Linked DNA regions of Actinokineospora baliensis. Each later gene encodes a partner of the first gene's protein in a complex. Links are inferred from orthologs where the notes say so. Each region holds a gene or a part of one and is shown on either strand. Other genes may lie near its edges. The genes, in order: JOD54_RS16890 and JOD54_RS07980.

Region 1 (3,312 bases):
CGTCCAGCGCCGACACCGGCTCGTCGCAGACCAGCAGGTCCGGGTTCAGCGCGAGGGCCCGCGCGATCGCCGCGCGCTGGCGTTGCCCTCCGGAGAGCTCGGCGGGTTTGCGAGCGAGCATCGCTGAGGGGAGCGCCACTTGGTCGAGCAATTCGGTGGCGCGGGCGCGGCGTTCGGCTTTGGTGCCGACACCGAAGGCGCGCAGGGGTTCGGTGACCACGTCCTCGATGGTGAAGCGGGGGTTCAGCGACGCGTAGGGGTTCTGGTAGACCAGCTGGAACCGGCGGCGCAACCGGCGTAGATCTTCTCGGCCGAGCCGGGTGATGTCGTGGCCGTCGAAGGTGACCGTGCCCTCGGTGGGGGTCTCAAGACCGACCACCATCCGCGCGGTGGTCGTCTTGCCCGACCCGGATTCCCCGACCAGCGCCAAAGTGCGCCCGCGGGTCAGGGTGAACGAGACGTCGTCAACCACGCGGGTGTGCCCGTTGAACGTCTTGGCGACACCGTTGACCGCCAGCAGCACTTCGGGACCCGCGTCCCTCCTGGGCCGCAGTGGCTCCCGCGCCAGACTTGGCGCTGCAGCCAACAACTCGCGGGTGTAGGCGTGCTCCGGCGTCGACAGCAACTCCCGAGCGGGCCCGGTCTCCACCACCTCACCCCGCGACATCACCACGATCCGCGCCGCGCGGTCGGCCGCGACACCCAGGTCGTGCGTGATCAGCAGGACCGCGGTGCCCGATTCCGCCGCCAGGGCTTCGAGGTGGTCGAGGATCTCCCGCTGCACGGTCACGTCCAACGCGCTGGTCGGCTCGTCGGCGATGATCAGCCGCGGCCTGCCCGCGAGCGCGATGGCGATCAGCACCCGCTGCCGCAACCCACCCGACAGCTCGTGCGGGAACTGCCTGGCCCGCCGCTCCGCCTCGCTGATCCCCGCCCGCCGCAACAGGTGCACGGCCTCCGCCGCGGCCGCCCGCCTTGTGGCCAACCGGTGCACGACCAGCACCTCGGCCACCTGGTCGCCCACCCGGCGCACCGGATCCAGCGACACCGTCGGATCTTGCGGTACCAGCGCGATGTCTGTGCCCCGAACCTCCTGCCACCGCCGGTCCGACAACCCGGTCAACTCCCGACCGGCGAAGGTGATCGACCCGCCCTCCACCCGCCCACCGCGCGGGAGCAGCCCGATCGCCGCGTGCGCCGTGGTGCTCTTGCCAGAACCGGATTCGCCGACAACCGCGACGATTTCGCCCGCGGCGACCGACAAGTTCGCCTTTCGCACAGCGGGCACCACGCCGGACCGGGTGTGGTAGGACACCGTGAGGTCGTGGATCTCCAGCAGGCCGGTCACAGCTGACTCCGTTCACCGTCGAGCGCCCGGGAGATCCGGTTCGTCGCCAGCACCACCGCCGCGACCGTCAACCCCGGGAAGGTCGTCATCCACCACGCGGTGGCCAGGAAACTGCGCCCACCGGCCACCAGCGAACCCCACTCCGGGGTGGGCGGGGTGGCGCCGTAGCCGAGGAAGCTCAGCGCCGACACCTCCAGCACCGTCGTGCCGAAGGTCAGCGTCGCCAGCACCACCACCGGGCCGACCGAGTTCGGCAGGATGTGCCGCAACAGCACACCGCGCCAACGCACCCCCGCCGCCCGCGCCGCTTCCACGTACACCCCGGAGCGCACCCGCAGCACTTCGGCGCGCATCAGCCGGGCGAAGGTCGCCAGGTTGGCCACGCCCACCGCGATCGCCACGTTCGTCGTGCCGAACCCGAGCGCGGTCACCAGGGCCAGCGACAACAGGATCGACGGCACCGCCTGCAGGACGTCGACCACCCGCATCACCAGCGAGTCGACCCACCCACCACGGCCCGCCGCGAGCAGACCGAGCGCGGCACCGGCCACTAGGGACACCAGGACCGCGAGCGTGGTTGCCCGCAATGACAGCGCCGCGCCGTGCACGACCCTGGCGAACACATCCCGGCCCGTCTCGTCGGTGCCGAACAGGTGCACTGCCGACGGTCCTTGGAGCCTCTCGGCGGGGACGCCCGCGATCGGGTCGTGCGAGGTGAACAACTCCGGTACCACCGCGCACAGCAGCACGAACACGATCACCGCGACCGACAGCACCAAGCCGGGACGGCGCAGGGCGAAGCCCGCCCCGCCGCGGAGGTCCACACTAGACACCCGACACCGCCTTCGCCGTGACCCGACCGGACAGCCGGGGGTCGAGCACCGGGTACAGCAGGTCCACCGCCAGGTTGATGAGCACGAAGAACAGCGCCGCCAGCACGATCACCGCCTGCACCACCGGGATGTCCTGCGCGGTGACGGCCGAGGCGGTCACCCGGCCGATGCCGTCGCGGGAGAACACCGACTCGGTGATGACAGACCCGGCCAACAGGTTGCCCGCCAACACGCCGACCAGGGTCAGCGCGGGCAGTGCCGCGTTGCGCAGCGCGTGTCCCCAGTGCACCCTGGCCCTGCTCGCCCCTTTCGCCAGCACGACTTCGATGTAGGGCTCGGCGAGTTGCGTGCGCAGGCTCTTGGCCAGCACCTGCCCGATGATGGCGCCGGTCGGGATCGCCAGCGTCACCGCGGGCAGCACCAGCGTCGCGAAACCGTCCGACCCCATCGCCGGGACCAGGCCCAACTGGAACGAGAACACCTGGATCAGCAGCAGTCCCACCCAGAACGGGGGCAACGAGTTGCCCAGCGGGGGAATCGCCGCGAGCAGGTTGCCCAGCCACCGCGACCGGGTGTAGGTGCCGACGATCGCGATGGCGCCGCCGAACACGACGGCGAACACCAAGCCGAGCCCGGTGATCGCCAGCGTCGAGGGCAACGCGTTCAACACTAACTCGTCCGCGTCCTCACCGGTCGCGATGGACCTGCCGAAGTCGCCTTGTACCGCAGCGAGCAAACGCTTGCCGTACTGCAGCACCACCGGATCGTCGAGCCCGTAGGCGGCGCGTTCGCGGGCGATGTCCGCCGCGGTGACGGTGGTACCCGCCTCACCGCCGAGCTTGGCGAGGACCGCGTCGCCCGGCAACAGGTAGAGGATCACGAAGGACAGCGTGAACGCCGCCCACAGCACGACCACCGCCTGCGCCAGGCGGCGCGGAACCCCGGTCGTCATCCGGCGATCCAGGCGTCGAACAGCTGCATCCGCGACGACGCCTCGAACCCGACCCCGTGCGTCTTGGGCCCAAGACCCCACACCTGCGTCAGCTCGAACACCGGGATCGAGTACGCCTGCTCCACGATCAGCCGCTGCGCTTCTTCCGCCGCTGGCCTGCGCGCGGACTCCTCGACCGT
Region 2 (3,105 bases), 1.9 Mb from region 1 along the record:
AGTGGATGCACCGCAACCTGCCCAACCGCGAGTCGCTGATCCTGAGCCTGCACCCGCACAACGACCGGGGCACCGGGGTGGCCGCCGCCGAGCTGGGCTACCTGGCAGGCGCGGACCGCATCGAGGGCTGCCTGTTCGGCAACGGCGAGCGCACCGGCAACGTCGACCTGGTCACCCTGGGCATGAACCTGTTCAGCCAGGGCATCGACCCGCAGGTCGACTTCTCCGACATCGACGAGATCCGCCGCACGGTCGAGTACTGCAACCAGCTGCCCGTCGCCGAGCGGCACCCGTGGGGCGGTGACCTGGTGTTCACCGCGTTCTCCGGCAGCCACCAGGACGCGATCAACAAGGGCCTCGACGCCCTGGCCGCCGCCGCGGCCGAGGCCGGGGTGCCGCTGGAGCAGCACCAGTGGGAGGTGCCGTACCTGCCGATCGACCCGAAGGACGTCGGCCGCTCCTACGAGGCCGTCATCCGGGTCAACTCCCAGTCCGGCAAGGGCGGGGTGGCCTACGTGATGAAGACCGAGCACCAGCTCAAGCTGCCGCGGCGGCTGCAGATCGAGTTCTCCCAGGTGATCCAGGCGGTGACCGACAGCGAGGGCGGCGAGGTCACCCCGAAGGAGATGTGGGACGTCTTCGCCACCGAGTACCTGGACCGGATCACCCCGCTGCGCCTGCACCGGCACCGGATCTCCGACGACGGCGACGGCCGCGACGAGATCGTCGCCGTGGTGTCGGTCGAGGGCGACGAGCACGAGGTCACCGGGGTCGGCAACGGCCCGATCGCGGCCTTCGTCGACGCCATCGCCTCCGTCGGCTTCGACGTCCGGGTCCTCGACTACTCCGAACACGCCCTGACCTCCGGCGACGACGCCAGGGCCGCCGCCTACGTCGAGTGCGCCATCGGCGAAACCGTCCTCTGGGGCGTAGCCGTCGACAGCTCGATCGTCACCGCCTCCCTGCGCGCGGTCGTCTCGGCGGTCAACCGCTCCCAGCGCTGAGCCGCAAAGCGAAGGGCCCGCGCCGTTCCCGGCGCGGGCCCTTCGACATCAGCGGATCAAGCGGCCGAGCCAGCGGCCCCGGTGGGGTCGATGGTCAGCTTGGTGGTGTTCTCCGGGAAGTGGCACGCGGCCTGGTGCCCGGTCGACAGCTCCACCAGTGGCGGCTCGGTCGTCTTGCAGACGTCCTGGGCCTTCCAGCAGCGGGTGTGGAAGCGGCAGCCCGACGGGGGGTTGATCGGGCTGGGGACGTCGCCGGTGAGGCGGATGCGTTCGCGGTTGTCCCGGCGGGAGGTGTCCGGGATGGGCACCGCCGAGAGCAGGGCCACGGTGTACGGGTGCATCGGGCGCTCGTAGAGCGAGGTGCGGTCCGCGATCTCCATGATCTTGCCCAGGTACATCACCGCGACCCGGTCGGAGACGTGCCTGACCACCGACAGGTCGTGGGCGATCATCACGTAGGTCAGGTCGAACTCGTTCTGCAGGTCCTCCATCAGGTTCACGACCTGGGCCTGGATGGACACGTCGAGCGCGGACACCGGTTCGTCGGCGACGATCACCTTGGGGCGCAGGGCGAGCGTGCGGGCGATGCCGATGCGCTGCCGCTGGCCGCCGGAGAACTCGTGCGGGTAGCGGTTGTAGTGCTCGGGGCTCAGGCCGACCAGTTCGAGCAGTTCCTGCACGGCGCGCTTGACGCCGTGTTCGGTCTTGACCTTCTGCAGGCGGAACGGGGCGCCGATGATGGCGCCGACGGTGTGCCTGGGGTTGAGCGAGCCGTACGGGTCCTGGAAGATCATCTGGATGTCGCGGCGCAGCGGGCGCATGGCGCTGGTGGACAGGTGCGTGATGTCGCGCCCGTCCAGGGTGATCGAACCGCCGGTCGGTTCGATGAGCCTGGTCAGCAGCCGACCGGTGGTGGTCTTGCCGCAGCCGGACTCCCCCACCAGCGACAGCGTCTCGCCGCGCTTGACGGTGAAGGTCAGGCCGTCGACGGCCTGCACGGCACCGACCTGGCGCTGCAGCAGGCCGCGCCGGATCGGGAAGTGCTTCTGCAGGTCGGTCGCGACCAGCAGGTCCTCACCGAGGCGGCGGTCGGCCGCTGCGGTCTCAGTCTTGGTGCTCACGGCGTCCTCGCTCACAGCTTCGGCCTGATCTCGGTCTCCCAGATGCGGAGTCGGTCCTCCGCACCGAGGTGGCAGGCGATGTGGTGACCGCCGCCGACGTCGCGGAACTCCGGGCGCAGCGTGAAGCTGAGGTCGCCGTTGGTACCCGCGTGGGCGCACCGGGGGTTGAACGGGCACCCCTCCGGCACGTTGATCAGGCTCGGCGGCGTGCCCTTGATCGGCTGCAGCCGCTCGGTGCGCTCCCGGTCCAGCCTGGGCATCGACCCGAGCAGGCCCCAGGTGTAGGGGTGCTGCGGCGAGTTGAAGATGTCCGCCGCGGTGCTGTACTCCACGGCGCGGCCCGCGTACATGACCATGATGTCGTCGGCCAGCTCGGCGACGACGCCGAGGTCGTGGGTGATGATGATGACCGCGGAGTTGAACTCGGCCTGCAGGTCGCGGATCAGGTCGAGGATCTGCGCCTGCACGGTCACGTCGAGCGCGGTGGTCGGCTCGTCGGCGATGAGCAGCTCCGGGTCGCACGAGAGCGCCATCGCGATCATCGCCCGCTGGCGCATGCCGCCGGAGAACTGGTGCGGGTAGTCGTCCACCCGCGACTTCGGGTTCGGGATGCCGACCCGGTCGAGCAGGTCGACCGCGTGCTTGCGGGCGACGGCCTTGGTGACCTTGTTGTGGATCCGGTAGGCCTCCACGATCTGGCTGCCGACCGTGTAGAACGGGTGCATCGCCGAGAGCGGGTCCTGGAAGATCATCGCCATCCGCTTGCCGCGCAGCTGGCGGACCCGGTCCGGGGACATGCCGACCAGGTTCTGCCCGTCCAGCAGGATCTCGCCGCTGATCCGGGCGGTTCCGGCCTTGTGCAAGCCCATGATCGACAGGCTGGTCACGCTCTTGCCGGAACCGGACTCGCCGACGATGCCCAGGGTCTTGCCCCGGTCGACGCTGAAGGTGAGGTCGTCGACCGACTTGACCACGCCGTC

Evidence for each region.
Region 2: the proteins of JOD54_RS16890 (region 1) and JOD54_RS07980 are in contact, whole or in part, in a cryo-EM structure (PDB 8Z1Y), measured with the Escherichia coli proteins. The link is inferred for Actinokineospora baliensis from one-to-one orthologs.

The regions. Positions count from the first base shown.
Region 1 is NZ_JAFBCK010000001.1:3,562,074-3,565,385, forward strand. What follows is about bases 264-3,262. They hold JOD54_RS16890 (ABC transporter permease), read right to left. Parts: upstream 2,182-3,262; coding sequence 1,345-2,181; downstream 264-1,344. Other genes in these bases: JOD54_RS16885 (dipeptide ABC transporter ATP-binding protein), read right to left, coding at 264-1,348; JOD54_RS16895 (ABC transporter permease), read right to left, coding at 2,174-3,133; JOD54_RS16900 (ABC transporter substrate-binding protein), read right to left, coding at 3,130-3,262. In the rest of the region: more of JOD54_RS16885, read right to left, coding at 1-263; more of JOD54_RS16900, read right to left, coding at 3,263-3,312. UniProt on the Escherichia coli protein: Part of the ABC transporter DppABCDF involved in dipeptide transport. Responsible for the translocation of the substrate across the membrane.
Region 2 is NZ_JAFBCK010000001.1:1,679,486-1,682,590, reverse strand. Bases 94-2,885 are described here. They hold JOD54_RS07980 (ABC transporter ATP-binding protein), read right to left. Parts: upstream 2,126-2,885; coding sequence 1,061-2,125; downstream 94-1,060. Other genes in these bases: JOD54_RS07975 (ABC transporter ATP-binding protein), read right to left, coding at 2,137-2,885; leuA (2-isopropylmalate synthase), read left to right, coding at 94-1,004. In the rest of the region: more of leuA, read left to right, coding at 1-93; more of JOD54_RS07975, read right to left, coding at 2,886-3,105. UniProt on the Escherichia coli protein: Part of the ABC transporter DppABCDF involved in dipeptide transport. Responsible for energy coupling to the transport system.